Regions from separate parts of the Paenibacillus sp. N22P23 genome, predicted to be linked through region 1. Evidence: a T-box and tRNA genes for the amino acid it is inferred to sense, from the RefSeq annotation. Region 1 holds a T-box; the other holds one or more tRNA genes.

Region 1 (9,125 bases):
TGAGCAGGATAAGTGCATTAACTGCTAATAGTATGCCAAAGACAAGTTTTGTCCTGCGTTTCTGATTGACTTTCATTTAGAAGCTCACCACCGTAAATAGAGTTATATCTCTTATATCGGATAATAGATCAATAAATTGAAGGGTGGATGTCCTCACGTGAAACATGAAATCCTGTATGACAATACGTTCCCTATCGTAAAAGTAAAGCTTGAGCGTGGTGAAGCGATTAAAGCGGAAATGAATGCAATGGTGTCCATGAGTCCGAACCTAGAACTGAAAGGGACGATGGATGGGGGGCTTCTTCGTGGTTTTGGCCGAATGCTCAGCGGGGAGAAATTCTTCTTCCAGGAGCTGAGTGCAAACAATGGACCGGGCGAGGTGCTGCTGGCTCCTAGCTCAGTCGGCGATGTTCAAGCCGTTGAACTCGATGGCTCGTATACACTGATGGTCCAAAAGGACGGATTCCTCGCTGCCACAATGGGCATTGAGGTAGCGACCAAAATGCAAAATCTAACAAGAGGTCTCTTCTCGGGCGAAGGTTTCTTTATCCTGGAAATCAGGGGTAAAGGCACGGTGTTCATTTCATCCTTTGGTGCAATCCATGCCATTAATTTAGGTGTGAACGAGGAAATCATTATCGACAATCAGCATCTTGTCGCTTGGCCAAACTATATGAATTATACAATCGAGAAGGCTGCAAAAGGTTGGTTAAACACTTTCACGTCAGGTGAAGTTGCCGTTTGCCGTTTCAGAGGCGAAGGTGTCGTGCTCATTCAGACTCGCAATGCAAAAGGCTTCGGCAGCTGGGTGCAGCAATTTATTCCGACACGAAATTAGCAGAGCTGGGTTATACAAAAAGAACCTTCAAGTCCATGGTCTGGAGATGAAGGTTCTTTTTGTATGCAGCATAAGCTGCCGGCTTGCTTCAGATTTCTATGAGGATAAACGGTTAACGGGTTCAAAGCCTGCTGTTTTCTTGAACTTCATTTGGTGATCCATCTGGCTGATGGCATCTGAACAATCAACGGCGTCGAAGTTGATTCCATTCATAGCTGAGCGCGGGATCTTTACCGCTACTAGAGGGACAATTTCCGCATGGCCCGTTGCTGTATTCAGACGTTCATCCAGGGCATGAATAACGACTTGGTTGAGTGGGAGGAGGGCAAACAAATCCCGTGCAATCCGCAGAATACAGCTGCACACATACTCCTGCTGCAGGTCGTAATACTGACTTTTGGGCATATCTTTCGTCGATACTTTACCGGTCTTAGTGAGAGTGAGTGCTTGTTTGGGAATGGATGTATCCAGATGGACGTTGAAATCAACGGCAAGCTCATACGGTCTCTCTGAGATGATCTCGAACCCGCTTCCGAATTCAACCAAATCATCCAGAGGCGCAAATTGCTCAAGCACCACGAATAAAGCTTCAGGTTCACCTTTCATGATCTTAAAGGCAAGCTTGACCATACTTTCCCACGCGTTATAATCATCCAAATCTTCCCGGCGTGCGACTTCGATTTGCTCGGTAAGCTGTGCTTTCTTGGCTTCGTCATTATTTAATAGACGGGACATGAACGATGGTCGGAACGCTTCGAGTGCAGCATGTGCTTCTTTCTCCTTTTGCCCCATGTCTCCCTTAGGAAACGGAGGAGGCGTAGTTGAGATAACCTGCCAATTGACATGCTCGTCACACTCTTTATGTATCGATGAGATTAGCTGCAGCTTGTTTTCGTAGGCTTCGACTTGGAGCTGATTATGCTGAAGCTCTTCAGATCTGGCTTGCTCACGCAGTAGACGGTCAAGGTCGGCTTTACGCTGATAAGCCTGACCTTGATACGACCGACGCGAACCTGAACTATGGTTATGCTGGTAGTATAATCCTGATCCGGGAATACTGGCAGTCGTCGTCCGGCGGCCGCTGGAATGAATACTATGACGGAGCCCTTTGACCCCAAAGCTGAGTCCAAGCCCAGTGTGACTTGCATTTAACCGAACGCCAGGAATAATTGAATAGCTTTTACGCCAACCGAATCCCATTGCCCCCACCATCCCAGTCGTAGTTAGTCATGAATAGTTTATATGATTATATTATACTGTAATCACCTATTATGGTAACATACGGAACTTACGTTGAAGAGGTTGAATCGGGCGCATCTATTCTTGACGCTGGATCAGCCAGTGTGCTAACGTATCCTTATATATTCGAAAAACGCGATTGATGAGGAAGAGTAAGCAAGCATTCGAATTGCAGAGAGCCCTGCATGGTGGTGGAAGAGGGTATTCGAGCTTGAAGAAAGAAGCCTCGGAGCATCAGACTGAAAGATGGAGTAAGTCTGGCGGGTCTTCCCGTTATAGAAGAGATGCCGTAGTTTAATGCTGCATCTATGAGCGGGTCGGTTGACCCAATCAAGGTGGTACCACGGAAGCGATGCCTTTCGTCCTTGTTGTTTTGAGGATGAAGGGCTTTTTTTTATGGTCTGACCGTTATGCGGTTTAAAATTCTGAGGAGAAAGAAGGAACGATTATGAATCAAACCGTGCTCGCACATCGTTTATTCCCTGCCATTAAGAGGCTGCCGGAGGACGTTCTGGGCAGTTACCCCGCGAGACAAGTGAAGGAAGGAGCCATGGTGACTCGGTTCGGGCCGAGTCCGACCGGATTTCTTACGATTGGCGGCGTCTATGCTTCGCTAATTTCCGAAAGGCTTGCGCATCAGAGCGGCGGCGTCTTCTATTTGCGAATTGAGGATACCGATACGAAACGGGAAGTGGAAGGCAGCATCGGCGATTTTCTTCAGGCGTTCAGGTATTGCGGTATTTATCCGGATGAAGGTCCGACCGTGGCTGGCGAAGAAGCAGGGGAATACGGTCCATATAAGCAAACCGATCGAGTGAGCCTTTACCATGTCTTTATTAAAGATCTAATCGCGCGAGGTTTAGCCTATCCTTGCTTCTGCGATGCGGATGAGCTGCAGCAAATCCGCGATAAACAGCTAGCAGCCAAGCTCAACCCGGGCTATTATGGCGAATGGGCCATTCACCGTAATCTGACGCCGGAGCAGGTTGAAGCGGAGCTGGCGAAGGGAAAGCCGTTCGTCATCCGGCTGAAATCGCCGGGATCCCCTGATCGAAGAATCAAGTACAATGATCTGATCAAAGGCGAGATCGAAATGCCGGAGAATGATCAGGACATCGTAATTATGAAGTCCGATGGTATTCCGACCTACCATTTCGCGCATGCGGTGGACGATTGTTTGATGGGTACCACGCACGTGATTCGAGGTGATGATTGGCTTGCTTCAATTCCGGTTCATCTGCAGCTATTCGACATGCTTGGCTTTCGCAGACCGGAATACGGTCACCTCGCTCCACTGATGAAGATGGACGGTGCCTCGAAGCGCAAATTCAGCAAACGTAAAGATCCGGATGCGGCTGCGCGCTATTACCAGCAGGTTGGTTTTCCAGGAATATCAATGACGGAGTACTTGATGACGCTCATTAATTCCAATTATGAAGAGTGGCGGATGAGCCAGCCGGAAGCGCCATATACGGAATTCATGATCGACATGAACAAGATGAACGTGAGCGGCGCGCTGTTTGATATGAATAAGCTCAATGACATTAGCAAGGATGCGATAGCCCGGCTAACAGCAGATGAAGTATTCGAGCACACAGCGGCATGGGCGGCGGCGTACGATACGGAGCTGGAAGCAACGCTTCTTGCCAATCGCGAATATGCAACGGCCATCTTCCATATTGGCCGCGAGGTGGAGAAGCCGCGGAAGGATATTGCCAAGTGGTCGGACGTGAAGGAATTATACGCGTACTATTTCGATGAATCGTTCAACAAATCGGTAGCAGCGGGCTACGATGCGCTGCCTGCCTCAATTCCGTCGGAGCTGGCGAAGCAGATCGTCCGTGAATACACGCATACGCTTGATTTGCAAGATGACCGGGACAGCTGGTTCGGTAAAGTGAAGGCTATCGGGGAGCAGCTCGGCTTCGCCAAGGATGCCAAAACGTACAAGAAGAACCCGGAACAGTACCCAGGGCATGTCGGTGACGTTGCGATGATTCTTAGAGTCGCTCTGACGGGCAGAAGAATGACGCCGGAACTGTACGATATGATGCATGTTATGGGAGAAGCTCGTGTACGTAACAGGCTGAACCAGTTTATCGGCTGAAATGCAGAGCTATCAGGACTAATAGCTGCTTATTATTCACCACGGCGATTCGTGGTGAATAATAAGATACGAAACTAGAAGGTTGTCGGACAAGAGGGATTCGCTGTATCACAGTTCATTCTTCCGTGTTCTAACAAAAAAACCCTTGATTCCTCAAGGGTTTGTGCGTTTAAATTATGGTGATCTGGACAGGGTTCGAACCTGTGACCCCTACCCTGTCAAGATAGTGCTCTCCCAGCTGAGCTACCAGATCATATAGTGTTGCCTCGTTAGTGACAAGAATTAATATATCAAACGGGAAAAAAGATGTCAACAAGTTTTCGCAAAAAGAAGTCTAAATTCTTGTAAACCCGCATAAGGTGTACTCAAGCTTAATCTTGGAGAGGCGGGTTGTCTAGTGGCGGAAGCTGCCCATTTGGCGGTGTGGTTGGTAGGCTTATTCAGTATCGTCGGTACGGTTTGCGTGTGTGTGGCAAAGATGGTGATCCATGATACAGTCGCTTATGATGAAGCATTTGTGTGGAGAAGAAAGCTGCCGCCGGAGTTGAAAACCAAGCGTTAAGTTTGCTTCGGTGACAGCACGGGCATACTATTCCCAAAATGGTGAAGCCATAGGGAGTGGTATAGTTGAGGAAAGCAATTGGAGCTGCTATAGGTTTATTGATTTGTTCCGGGTGCTTACAGCAACAACATGCTTCAGACACGGTCCCGACCATGAAGGTCGTCAACCAAGAAAACGTGCTGGGTACGGTTTATCCTACATCGCGATCGGTGTTCGGTGAAGTCTACGATTCACCTAACAAACCAAAAGATATGACACCGGCTTTACCGGGCGCGGCGAATTCGCGCCAGCAGAAGCCTCCGCTTCGTGAAGAGAACAACCCATAAATCCGGAAGTGCCCTTAAGGGGCACACCGGATTTTTTTGGCTGCTGCGAACCTCTAAGCTGCATAATTTCAGAGAGAATGAGCCATCCTATTTGAGCGCTGCCAGCGTAGAGGAGGAGTACAATCATGTATAGTCCAGATAACGAAGGTGTGCAAGCGAGCGGTGCCGCTGCTGCAGCTGAGAGGTTCGTAGCGGCACAGAAGAATGGTGATGGAGATTTAATGGCATTTAAGACTTCCTCAGGCCGTGTGCTTGATTACGAGCAGGCGTTAGCGGAAGCGAATAACGGCACAATTGCCGGGGTCAACGTATTTAAAGGAAAAGATGGCGAGCATTATATTCGAGGGGACGCAGACGGAGATCCGACGAACAATTTGGATCAGCTGCCAAACTTCTAGCTGCCTAGCCGTCTGAGATAATGCACAAAAAAACCCGCTGCACCTCGCAGCGGGTTTATTATCGTTAGGGCTTATCAGAAGGTATATCGCTTATGCTGCTCTACAAAACGCATAACTCCGGCTTGATCCTGGGCCGTCGGCTTACTGTCATCATAGTGCATGAGCCAGATGCGCTCTTGGATGTATTCTGGCAGTGATTGGAGCTCTTCGAGTGTCGTATGAACAACACCGGGAGGTTTCAGCTGGCAGTCATGGAAGATCGTTTGAACCCCTTGATTGACCAATCGTTCTAGGAGCCCGGGATTGAATTTCATATCAGCTGAATAGAAGAAGTTCTCATTAATAAGGAAAGAGTAACTAAGCTTATTCGGAATATGTTCGGTATGAATCGCTTCGACAACAAATCCGGGCAGCAGCTCTGTGCTGACTCCTGTCTGAAGCGGGAAAACGTCGAAATAATCCTCGAGTGCTGCACATTCATCCTGGAGCAGTCCACCTTTAAGTGAGCTTTCCCAGAGGGAGTCCACTAGGGATTCATGGATAAACAGTTTCGGCTTGCGATTAAAAACAAACTTCATTTGAAATGCGAGCTCTTCCAAGCCGCCGATATGGTCGGCATGAATGTGGCTGATGAGTACAGCATCGATCTCGTTAACGGATTTTCCAAGCTGATGCATTGATAGCAGCGCTGTAGTGCCGCAATCAAGCAATAGGGTATTGCGATCTGTATAAAACAGCGCATTTGTATTGAAATAGGTTTTGGCAAATGCACTTCCCGTTCCAAGCATCTGAATATCCAATCGGGACATCCTCCCTAAGCTGTACGTTACTATTCAATTTATCATTTATGATTGAAAATGAAAAGGAAAACCTTGCTAATCCGGCTTCGTGATCCAGCGTTCTTCTGCCATGCACACAGCTGCCCATTCGTTCATACGATAGCTATGAACGGAATGCGAAAATAGGCAGGTGCGGATCAATATGGCTCCTAAAGGTAAAGTTGTCAAGAAGAAGAAAAGCCCTTCGGACCGGAAGCAGGCAGTACTGAAGCTTGTGCTTTCGGACACATGTGCAGTATGCAAAACCCCTTGTGCAAGAGGGATGCGTTATTATGAGAGCATGAAGCAGCCGGGAGCAGTAGGGAAAGGTGTGCCGTGTATTTTGACGCGGACCTATGTGTAAAAGCGCGAACTATTTCCCTTCAGTATTTCCCAGGCAAGCGCATGTTTCAACATAATATGACAGGTTTTGGTAAGGAAAATTTTTTGTGAACTGGCGCAACTTTGGACGACTTGGTGAGTATAACCATACATCCAGATTACGGACGGAGGGTTTGCTACCATGAAGTTCAGAAAGCTTCTCATGTTGACGTTAGTGTTGTCGCTGTGGGGCGGCACGATGCTCTTTGCGGATTCCGCTTCTCAACGGGTGCGGGTCATCGTGAACGGAAATGAGCTAGACGACGCGGGGATTTTTACTGACGGTAAAACATACTTATCAGTTCGCCAAGTGGCGAATACGCTGCAATCCATTGTGTATTGGGATGAGGCATCGAAGAAGGTTACCTTGTATAAGCCAAATGTACACATGTTCCTATTCCAAGACACCACAATCTTCGGCAATGTCACCAAAGGCAACCGAATCACATTCAAAGTGTTTGCCCAAATTGACAACTTGCTGACGGATATTTCCGCAGTGAAGGCGACGATCGTGGATCCACAGAATACGGAGACCTTAATTCAGGCGAAGACTGTCTCGATTGAGAAAGACAACTTCTGGTACCGTACCGATGACTTCAATTATACGTTTGATACCGCTGGCAAATACACGATTAGGTTTTATATGAAAGTAGCCGGTAACGACGATTGGAAATTAGTTTCCGAGAAAACGATTACGGCCAAAGCATAATTGGATTTACCCGGAAGCGCTGCATTCCCACTGGATGCGGCGCTTTCGTTTGACCCTGAGATTGTTCCATGTTACGATACGAAGGAAATAAATCATTAATGGAAATGAGGGTATACAATGAGCGATCACGTGCACGACGAGAATTGCAACCACGATCATGATCACGAAGAACACGTATTCCTTGTCACGGACGAGGAAGGCATTGAGCGTGAAATGGTCATGGTATTTACGTTTGAATCCGAAGAGCAGGTTTATTCCGTATTGCTGGACCGCAACGATCCGGAAGCTGACGGCGTTATTTTCCGTATTGAAGAAGAGGACGGCGAAGCATTCTTGGTTGGCATCGAAGATGATGCGGAGTGGGAACGCGTAACGAAGATTTATGAAGAAATCGCGAAGAGCGAGAACGAAGCATAAAACAGCGTATATGCAAAATAGAGAAAAACTCCGATGCCATCATGGCTTCGGAGTTTTTTCATTGTTTACTTACGTGGATTATAGTAAATGGTTCGGCCGTTAAACATCGTGAGCTCAGCCTTCAAATGCTTGGCAAAATATTTGCAAAGCTCATTGGCTTTGGATTTGTCGCCATGTGTTGCGGTATCCGGGAGCACGACCTGCACATGTGAGATGCTCTGATCACCAGTTTCCTGGGTGCCGACTCCGAATAGGATGTAGTTGTATTGCGGCGAAGTGCCTTTTAAGTAGAACCATCGATTCTCTTCTCCCGGCTTCGTTTCAACCGTATAGGGAAAAGCAGATTCGGTGTAGTCCCATCCAAGCTGACGGCCAGTTAACGAGGTCTGTTCCCGGTAGCGGCCAAGCCTTTCCTTCACCTCATCGAGGCTGAGACGTTCAACTGCTGAACCTTGCACAAATTTAATGTAAGCGCTTTGACCCATATTGCCCACCCCCTCCCACATCATAGCATTCTGAAAAAGGATTGACAATAACCGCCAATAACGAGACTCCGTAGAAACGAAAAGTCCCCAGCCTGCTCTTGGTTAGAAGAGCTGGAAGCTGAGGACTTTCTTACAGTCGTTGACTCTAATAGGGGAGGTCTAAGTGATCGCTTCTTCTTCGAAGATTACTTTCACGAATTGAATGCTGCGATCTTCCGGACCTTTTACCGGCAAGCCGACTTCCACATGATCGGTGATGTAATCGATATTCGTCTGAGAGATGACTTCACCGGGTAGAAGAATCGGAATACCCGGTGGGTACACATAAATAAATTCAGCAATGATGCGGCCAGCTGATTCTTTGAAAGGGACAACTTCTGTCTGGCCGTAGAAGGCTTCACGCGGCGTCAGAGAGAGATGTGGAATTTCCGGAATCTTAACTACCAGCTCATTGGCTTCATTTCCTTGATGCTGCTGGGCCAGATCGCGAAGCGCAGTGAGCAGTGTTCCAACGGAGTCGGAAGTATCGCCCGGTGTAACGAGCGCCAATATGTTGTACATATCGCTGAGCTCAACTTCAATGTTGTAATGCTCGCGAAGCCAGTTCTCGGTTTCGTATCCAGTGATGCCGAGATGGCGCACATGAATGGCCAGCTTCGTCGGATCGTAGTCGTAGGTTGCTTCACCACCGAGAATTTCTTCACCGATGCAGTAAAGGCCAGGCATCTTGTTAATTTCGGTACGTGCATGCTGAGCAAGCTCAATCGCCTTGCCTGCAATGTCATGCCCGTTAATGGCCAAGTTGCGGCGCGATGTATCCAGCGAGGACAACAAAATGTAGGAAG
Region 2 (9,125 bases), on a different contig from region 1:
TAACCATTGTATCAGATTCAACACACGCTGAAAAAACAAAAAACCCGTAATTCCTCATCTTACAAGGAATTACGGGTTTTTCTTGGGATGCGGTCGGAGGGATTTGAACCCTCACGCCTTGTGAGCGCCACCCCCTCAAGATGGTGTGTCTGCCGTTCCACCACGACCGCGAAGTGATATGTGAATTGCCATATCGAATGAGGTAAAAGTGAGCCATGTAGGACTCGAACCTACGACACCCTGATTAAAAGTCAGGTGCTCTACCAACTGAGCTAATGGCTCTTAAATGGTGACCCGTAGGGGACTCGAACCCCTGTTACCTCCGTGAAAGGGAGGTGTCTTAACCACTTGACCAACGGGCCTTATTTTCGTCGTTTTTCGACATGCTTTTCAAACGACAAGTGTTATTATATCTAAACCAAACGGCAATAGCAAGCATTATTTTTCATTTTATTTCTTGAAGCCCTGCGCATCGATACGTTCCCCTAAAACCCTACAAATCATTCCGCATCATGCGTACTGCAGCCCGCATTCTGTAACGAGCAAATTGCGGGATGGGAAGTGCGGCATTGGGGGTGAGTAAAGCGGTAAGGAGTTACGGAAAATTCTAACGAACCGTAGAACGCTTATTCGCTACCAAAATAGCTCTGAAAAAATTCTAACGAACTGTAGAGCCTCTATTTGACGGTTTGTATGTATAATGAAGCCGTTTTTGCCATAATAACGCCTGTACGGTTCGTAACGTTCTCGGAAGAGGTGAATCTGGCCAAATAAAGCCCGTACGGTTCGTTAGAATTTCGAATCACATGATACATGAAGTAAAGTATCAAGTTTCAAGTTCACCTACTAACTATTCCATATTAGCTTGTTTTTCTTTCGCACATCTGAGTACACTAGTACTAATAAAGGAGGAGAAACAAATTGACCACCACTACTGCGAATATGGAAATAGGAATTAGCACTTTCTTAGAAGCAACAAATGATCTTACAACAGGTAAAGCCGTTAACCATGCGGAGAGATTGCGGCATGCGGTTGAAGAAATCGTTCTCGCCGATCAGGTTGGACTCGATGTCTATGGGGTCGGGGAGCATCACCGCTCAGATTACGCCGGCTCCGCGCCTGCTATTGTGCTTGCTGCTGCAGCAGCAATGACCAAACGCATCCGACTCACAAGTGCGGTGACGGTTCTTTCCTCGGATGATCCGGTCCGTGTCTATCAATCATTCTCAACCCTCGACGGCATTTCGAACGGGCGTGCTGAGATTATGGCCGGCCGAGGTTCGTTTATCGAATCATTCCCGCTCTTCGGTTATGACTTACATGATTATGATGAATTATTTGAAGAGAAGCTTGAGCTGCTGCTCGCGATTCGCGCCTCAGAGAAAGTAAGCTGGCGCGGCGGCCATCGCCCGGCCTTCCAAAACCTTGGCGTCTACCCTCGCTCCGTTCAGGAACCACTCCCGGTTTGGATCGCAAGCGGCGGCAATCCGGAATCCGCAGTGAGGGCCGGTATGCTCGGACTGCCAATTGCGTTCGCTATCATCGGCGGCATGCCCGAGAGCTTCGCTCCATTAGTCAAGCTCTATAAAGAAGCGGCAGTTCGCGCAGGTCATGATCCGGCTACTTTGCAAATCGCGACACATTCACACGGCTTCGTCAGCGATACGACGGAACAAGCTGCTAATGCCTTCTTCCTCCCAACCCAAGCCCAGATGAACGTCATCGGGCGCGAGCGGGGCTGGACCCAGCCTTACAGCCGTGCCACTTTCGATGCAGCACGCAGCCTTCGCGGCGCTCTCTACGTAGGCGATCCCGAATATGTCGCAGAGAAAATCATACTGCTGCGTAAGAACTTAGGCGTGACACGTTTCTTCCTTCATTTGAACGTTGGCACGATGCCTCATATTGAAATGCTTCGCGCCATCGAGCTGCTTGGCACCAAAGTAGCACCAATCGTGCGCAAGGAGCTTGCTCGTTTGGAAGCAAAAGAATAACTAAAATGAGCGTGCCTATTCTCGCAATGACTTCTTTGAGAATGGGCACGCTCTCTATTCTTCACCAATAGGTTGTAATGCAACCTCACCATCAACAATGAATTGCACATGATAGATTTCTTTGACTGCATTTAGATTCAAAGCTCCATATAGATGCGGGAATAGTTGATTCATTTCATATAAGTCTTCATATATAAGTTCAGCCTCTACTGCCTTCTCGTCGATCTCAAGTAAGAGTAAATCTTGTTCATCTTTAAACAACATATTGGCGAGCAGATTGATTTGATCCTTCGTGCAACAATGTATGAAACCATCAGCAGCGATACTTTCCGGTGCATATTTGTGTAACTCTATTGCTGCAATCCACTCATGCCTTGGTATAAAATGATAAATCATCCCGAACTCTCCTTATTCTCAATTACCGTCTAAACAGAAGAAAAACCCTTGAATATTCAAGAGTTTTTCTAGGGAATGCGGTCGGAGGGATTTGAACCCTCACGCCTTGTGAGCGCCACCCCCTCAAGATGGTGTGTCTGCCGTTCCACCACGACCGCGAAGTGATATGTGATTGTCCATATCGAGAATGAAAATGGTGACCCGTAGGGGACTCGAACCCCTGTTACCTCCGTGAAAGGGAGGTGTCTTAACCACTTGACCAACGGGCCTTTTGTTGCAAGCTCCCTCTCGCTGCTAACGAGATTGGAGAATTGAATGTCCACTAAATAAGTGCGTTCCATTCAGAAAAAATGGCGGAGAGAGAGGGATTCGAACCCTCGCACCACTTACGCAGTCTAACCCCTTAGCAGAGGGTCCCCTTGAGCCACTTGGGTATCTCTCCAAAAGTAATGGCTCCCCGAACAGGACTCGAACCTGTGACAACTCGATTAACAGTCGAGTGCTCTACCAACTGAGCTATCAGGGAATAGTAATGAGTGACAAGAAATAATGTATCATGTCTGAGAATTGAAGTCAAGCCTATAAAGCAACAAAATCCCCCGGCATTTTCCGCAAGCATATCGGCGCGGATCGGTCTTTCTTTTGCGCAAATATTCGGTCCCGCAGCTGCGACAAACGAGCTTAAATCGATAGGGTTCCTGCTTGCGCTTCACCCCTTCCGGCAGAGATTTGCAGAATCGCGTCCCGCCCACTCTAGCGAGCAGCTGCTTGAAATCCGCATCTCGATGCTGGTATCCCCGCTTCAAAATATGCAAATGATAATGGCATAGCTCATGCTTGATAATCTTCTCGGTTTCCTCTTCACCATAATTGGTCAGTTGATGAGGGCTGATCTCGATATTGTGCGTCTTCGTAAAATAGCGTCCTCCAGTAGACTTCAGTCTTCCGTTGAAGGTCGCTTGGTGCCGAAACGGAATCCCGAAATATTGCAAGGACACCCGTTCCACCCATTCCTGTAGCAAATTATCCTGCATCCGATGTACTCCCTTGAATTTGTAACCGCATAATACTTGAATTTTAAAGGACGAATACGCTACACTGTCAAGTAGTAAATGATGATTGGTTTGAGGAGACCTTTGGTCGACACAGCATTCATCCATCTAGGGGGAGACGCGATCATGCCAGAAATGCGTTATATCATTATGAAAAACGGACAAGACCTATCGTTCGTAGAAATGCCTGCCTCACATGCTTATCAATTAAGCGCGCTTAATTTGCGCCTGCATAAAGAAATCGACAAGCTAACCGCTTCCGAAGTGCCGGTACTGCCTTATGCCATTGCAGAATGCGCAGATTTAGAGCTTCATGACAAATCGATTGTGATCCACTCCGGGCTCGATTACATGAATCAATTGGAGAAAGAATTCTCGTCCGTTCAAGAGAAAACCTATCCGCTCATCTCGCTGCTCACTGAAATTCGCGCTTTGCAAGCACAATTAGAGCAGTGGTACGAGGAAGAGCTCGACATTTAAGCTTCCGCTTCGCCTGTTTTTGCAAAATCTTGAACATTCGCGCTAGTTGGACCTGCACGGACATTCGCCCACTTCCATACACTTATTAGTACAACAAGTGATGGCTGAAAGGAGGGCGAAGCTATGCCGCAATGGCTGTGCAATCAACTAATGCGCGCTTTTCTGAAGAAAGACCAAAGGCAAATTCGTCTATTGAACGATTGCTGGTATTTCTACCGTACGAGTCAACGGCCTGATGAGGACTCTGCAAGCTTGTAAAAGGTTTGTAGAAAAAGGGTGCTATCTCTTTGCAGTGACGCTTATTGTCGTGACTGCTCGTAGATAACACCCTTTTTGCCGTGACGTGCATTGGTGTGACGATTAATCCGGTTTGCGCATCGTCAAGCTGACTCTGCCCTTCTTAAGGTCGGCGCTAAGCACCCAAACCGTAACGGTATCCCCGACGGATACAACATCCATCGGATGTTTCACGAATTTATTGCTCAACTGCGAAATATGGACGAGTCCGTCATTCTTGATGCCGATATCGACGAACGCGCCGAAATCGATGACGTTGCGTACCGTGCCGTGAAGCTCCATCCCCGGCGTCAAATCCTCGATGCTGAGTACATCCGTATGGAAAATCGGGGCCGGCAGTTCTTCACGCGGATCTCTGCCAGGACGCAATAAGCTGTCCACGATATCTCTCAGCGTCGGAACGCCGACACCTAGCTTCTGTGCAATTTCTTCCGTTTGAATGGCGGAGATGGCCTCTTTAAACGCTTCTGTACCTAAGGCATTCAGCTTCAAGCCAATCGTCGCACAGAGTTTGTCTACGACGGCATAAGATTCCGGATGGATCGGCGTACGATCCAGCGGGTTAGGGCTCTCCGGTATACGGATGAAGCCAATGCACTGCTCGTAAGTTTTGGCACCAAGTCTTGGCACGCTCTGCAGCGTCTTGCGATCGCTGAACTTGCCTTTCTCCTCGCGATATTTCACGATATTCTTCGCCGTCGTTGCATTGATCCCAGCAACGTAGGACAGCAGCGAAGGAGACGCCGTATTAACATCGACACCGACATGGTTAACCGCAGACTCCACGACGCCGCCAAGCGTCTCTTCCAAGCGCTTCTGGCTGACATCATGCTGATACTGACCGACACCGATCGCTTTGGGCTCAATCTTCACGAGCTCAGCAAGAGGGTCCTGTAGACGACGCGCAATCGAAACGGCGCTGCGCTCGGCAACGTCCAGCTTCGGAAATTCCTCTGCGGCAAGCTTGGATGCGGAGTAGACACTCGCTCCCGCTTCATTGACGATAATATATTTAAGTGCATCTGCGCCAGCTAACTTCGCTTTCTTGCGTTTGCCGATTAGCTCCGCGATAAACTGTTCGGTTTCGCGTGAAGCCGTTCCGTTGCCGATTACAATGAGCTCTACACGGTATTGGTCGATTAAGCCGCCAATCAGCTTCTCGGCCTCGGCTACTTTATTGTGAGGCGCCGTCGGGTAGGACACGGCTACTTCCAGCAGTTTGCCCGTTTCATCGATGACAGCGAGCTTACAGCCTGTCCGGAAAGCCGGGTCTACGCCGAGCACCACATTGCCGCGCACCGGCGGCTGGAGCAGCAGATTGCGCAGGTTCGTCGAGAAGATGCTGATGGCATGCTCTTCCGCCTTCTCTGTCAACTCGCCGCGCACCTCGCGCTCGATCGATGGCGCGATCAGCCTCTTATAAGCATCCTCTATCGTTTGCAGCAAGATGGTACGGATAGCAGGCGCTGTCTGAGGACGAATCGTTTGGCGGTCCATATAGTCATGGACTTTATCCGTCTGCAAATCTAACGTGACACGAAGCACTTCTTCACGTTCCGCGCGGTTGATGGCAAGTGTGCGATGCGGCGGCAGCTTCTTGAGCGGCTCTTGGTAGGCGTAATACATCTCGTATACCGTCTCCTGCTTCGCATCCTTTGCTTCTGTGCGCATGATACCTTGATCAAACGTGTAACGGCGAACCCAGGCACGAATTTTGGCATCATCAGCAAGCTGCTCGGCAATTATGTCCATTGCGCCTTGAAGCGCGTCTTCGGCTGTCGGAACGCCTTTGCCTTCGTCTATGTAACGTGCAGCCTCACGCGCTGGATCAGCTTGACGAGGCTGTGACAGCAGCCATTGCGCCAGTGGCTCCAACCCGCGTTCTTTCGCTACGCTCGCACGGGTTTTCCTCTTCTGGCGATACGGGCGGTACAGATCCTCGATTTCCTGAAGCTTCACAGATGCGATAATGGAACTGCGAAGCTCTTCCGTCAGCTTGCCCTGTTCGTCAATCAGACGGATGACCTCACGCTTGCGGCTCTCGAGGTTACGCATGTACTGCAGTTTCTCTTCAATGCCCCGCAGCTCATTCTCATCCAGCTCGCCCGTCATTTCCTTCCGATATCTCGCGATAAAAGGAATCGTATTTCCTTCATCTAGCAGCGATACCGCTGATTTTACCTTGCCAAGCGGCAAGTTTAGCTCTGCGGAGACACGTTTAACGATACGCTCCTGTTCAGCTGCTTTCTCTTCAGGCGACAGCTCGATCTTGCCGGAGGCACTTCCCTCGAATTCTTCATCCTTCAACTTCTGTTTCGTTTCAGCCACGCTTCAATTCCTCCATCAGATTAACGGAATAGAACCCTTAAGGCCAGCTGTTTAAGCCGGCACAAAAGGGTTGTTTGCCATTTCATAGCCGATTGTCGTCTGCGGACCATGTCCGGGATATACCCGAACCGCAGGATCCAGCTTATATAATTTCAAACGGATCGAATCGTACAAATCGCGTTCCTTACCGCCTGGCAAGTCACTGCGACCGACGGATTGCCGGAACAGAACATCGCCGCTGATCAGATGCTCGCCGCACAGTAAGCTAACACTGCCCGGCGAATGTCCCGGCGTGTGCAGAATGCTGAAGGTATGACCAATCAGCACCAGCTTCTGCCCTTCCGACAGCGCAAATTCTGCAGGCTCTGTCGTCAGCGGCTCTGTTACATCAGCCCAGCGGGCAGAGCCGTTCTTGCGTGCATCCGTCAGCCAGTCCGATTCTTCATCATGAAGATAAACCGGACAACTGAAGGCACGGCGCAACTCGTCGACGCCGGCCATATGGTCAAAATGCGCATGCGTCAGAACAATTGCTTCAATAATAAGCCCGCGCTCGCGAATCCGCTCAATGAGTCGCTTCGGTCCCATGCCGGGATCGATGACGAATGCGCGCTTTCCTGTTTCCTCGGTGAGAAGGTAGCAGTTCGTTTGCAGAGGACCCAGTGTAAATGTCTCAATCTTGAACATATTAGACCGATGCTAGCAACGTGCGCAGCTCTTTAATGATATCTTGCTGATAGCCCGTACCTTCACCGTATCGGCGGCCCATTTCTTGACGTGCGATGGCGATTTTCTCTTGGTAATCGGCGGCTTCACGGTCCGGGTTCGCCAGCTTGAATGCTGTCATCGGCTCCTGCACATAGGCAGAACGCGGGCCCCATTGGCCAAGTACATGACCGCCTGTGTCTGCAAGGATTACGATCGGAATCGCCCTTCCGCCCATTGTCAGAAATTCATCCATTGTTTCCATATGCTCTTCAATAACAAGGACGTCAATAGGCATGCCTGTCAGTTCCATCGCTTTGAAAATAACCGGTACATTGCGAACAACGTCGCCGCACCACTCGGCCATTAGAATCAAACAGCGCAGATCATCGCGGTTGTTGATCGATTCGAAAAACTCACGATCGTCCTCGCTAAACCATTCAAATCGTCTTCCCCAATCTTGAAACGCTTCTTTATTTTTCTGCATGGAATCTAAAAATTGCTGAGGGCTAATGCCTTTATTCAACTTGTTCGCTACGTTCTTGGCCATGTGAATTTGCCTCCTCTTGGGATCTTATTCCTAAACTATATTGTATCAAATGTTTCTGCCTGCGCACAAACAGTCTCGTCCTAAATGGACTTCCCTTTACGTTTCATCACTTTAAACAGCACATACACGATCAGCAGCGCAAGCGCGATGAGGATCGCAGGCTGTACGTACGGTGCCGCTTTATCGTCGATATTATGCCAGTTCGCACCCAGCGAGCGGCCTAAGTAAACGAACAGAATGGACCACGGAATCGAAGCCAGTGCAGTGAGTACCGTAAACCTCAAGAAGGACATCCGTGCCATCCCGGCAGGAATGGAAATAACCTGACGCATAACCGGGACAAACCTTGCGGTAAATACGATGCCTGACCCGTAGCGCAGAAACCACCGTTCGGCGATGTCGAGATGCTTCGGTTTGATTTTGATAAATTTGCCGTACTTCTCAAAGAATGGCCGGCCCGCATAGCGACCGATTGCGTAGAGAATCCATTGCTGCGCTACCGCGCCTATCGTACCAAATATGACCGCACCTAGAAACGAAATCTTACCTTCATGCACCAGATAACCGGCATAACCAAGAACAATTTCACTCGGGATAACTTCGATCATAAGGCCGATAACAATTCCAAAATACCCTAAACCTTCTATCCATTGCAGCAATGTATCCACTAATTCATGAAACCAGGCCACTCCGTCAACTCCTATCATTCTCTATATTGAGGACTCTTTTCTTCGATTTCCAGCCAGAAACGAAACCTCTCTTACGATATTCTAGCATACTTCCATCCCCCTCCTCCACCGCAGGCATTCATGGCCAAGCCTCCGCATAGACTAGCTGTAACTTTTGTAGGAAAGCTGGGTGAGCAAATATGTCGAAAGTTTTTGTCGTCAGCAGAAAGCAGCTCTGGTTATTCACCCTACTGGTTCTCATCATCGTGATTGCAGCCGCGAGTTTGAGATGGAACCAATCCAAAGCGGCGAGCGCTTTGCAGCAGGAGTCGCGCGTCTATCAACTTGTAACCGGTGAGTTCAAAACCAAAACCGATGACGGAAAAGAGCTGGAGGTGTACCGCTTCGATCCCGGCACCCTCGTCGTGAATAAAGGTGAGCATGTCGAGCTGCGCATCACGGGCATAAACGGGAAATCGCATCCTTTTGTCATCCAAGAGCTTGGCATTAAAGGAGAAGTGAATAAGGGGCAAACGACGGTGGTGCGCTTCACTGCCGAACAGCGAGGAACATACCCGATTGTATGTCTAACGCATACCTCGCTTGCAAACGGCGGGCCGATGGTAGGGTATATCGTGGTGCAGTAGGGCTGTG

The links. A T-box is a leader RNA that pairs with one kind of tRNA and senses whether it is charged. The one in region 1 lies ahead of gltX (glutamate--tRNA ligase), so its partner is inferred to be a tRNA-Glu.
Positions count from the first base shown of each region.
Region 2: it encodes a tRNA-Glu, which carries the amino acid that the T-box ahead of gltX (glutamate--tRNA ligase) is inferred to sense. The anticodon was not compared.

Region 1 covers NZ_JBXENT010000001.1:279,603-288,727, forward strand. The annotation lists gene AC506A_RS01320 (TIGR00266 family protein) at 158-838, shown strand; gene AC506A_RS01325 (DUF4236 domain-containing protein) at 935-2,038, opposite strand; T-box leader at 2,207-2,447, shown strand; gene gltX (glutamate--tRNA ligase) at 2,526-4,184, shown strand; tRNA gene AC506A_RS01335 (tRNA-Val) at 4,362-4,437, opposite strand; gene AC506A_RS01340 (hypothetical protein) at 4,582-4,746, shown strand; gene AC506A_RS01345 (hypothetical protein) at 4,812-5,072, shown strand; gene AC506A_RS01350 (DUF3892 domain-containing protein) at 5,198-5,470, shown strand; gene AC506A_RS01355 (MBL fold metallo-hydrolase) at 5,545-6,279, opposite strand; gene AC506A_RS01360 (hypothetical protein) at 6,452-6,652, shown strand; gene AC506A_RS01365 (stalk domain-containing protein) at 6,812-7,378, shown strand; gene AC506A_RS01370 (DUF1292 domain-containing protein) at 7,496-7,795, shown strand; gene AC506A_RS01375 (DUF1885 family protein) at 7,861-8,280, opposite strand; gene AC506A_RS01380 (aminotransferase class I/II-fold pyridoxal phosphate-dependent enzyme) at 8,440-9,125, opposite strand, start outside.
Region 2 covers NZ_JBXENT010000002.1:319,529-328,653, forward strand. The annotation lists tRNA gene AC506A_RS12180 (tRNA-Leu) at 89-170, opposite strand; tRNA gene AC506A_RS12185 (tRNA-Lys) at 210-282, opposite strand; tRNA gene AC506A_RS12190 (tRNA-Glu) at 288-362, opposite strand; gene AC506A_RS12195 (LLM class flavin-dependent oxidoreductase) at 943-1,995, shown strand; gene AC506A_RS12200 (DUF952 domain-containing protein) at 2,050-2,391, opposite strand; tRNA gene AC506A_RS12205 (tRNA-Leu) at 2,468-2,549, opposite strand; tRNA gene AC506A_RS12210 (tRNA-Glu) at 2,586-2,660, opposite strand; tRNA gene AC506A_RS12215 (tRNA-Ser) at 2,743-2,833, opposite strand; tRNA gene AC506A_RS12220 (tRNA-Asn) at 2,842-2,917, opposite strand; gene AC506A_RS12225 (SprT family protein) at 2,946-3,425, opposite strand; gene AC506A_RS12230 (hydrolase/acyltransferase) at 3,570-3,923, shown strand; gene cmpA (cortex morphogenetic protein CmpA) at 4,047-4,181, shown strand; gene AC506A_RS12240 (Tex family protein) at 4,284-6,488, opposite strand; gene AC506A_RS12245 (MBL fold metallo-hydrolase) at 6,600-7,235, opposite strand; gene AC506A_RS12250 (thioredoxin family protein) at 7,237-7,803, opposite strand; gene uptA (undecaprenyl phosphate transporter UptA) at 7,884-8,510, opposite strand; gene AC506A_RS12260 (cupredoxin domain-containing protein) at 8,672-9,118, shown strand.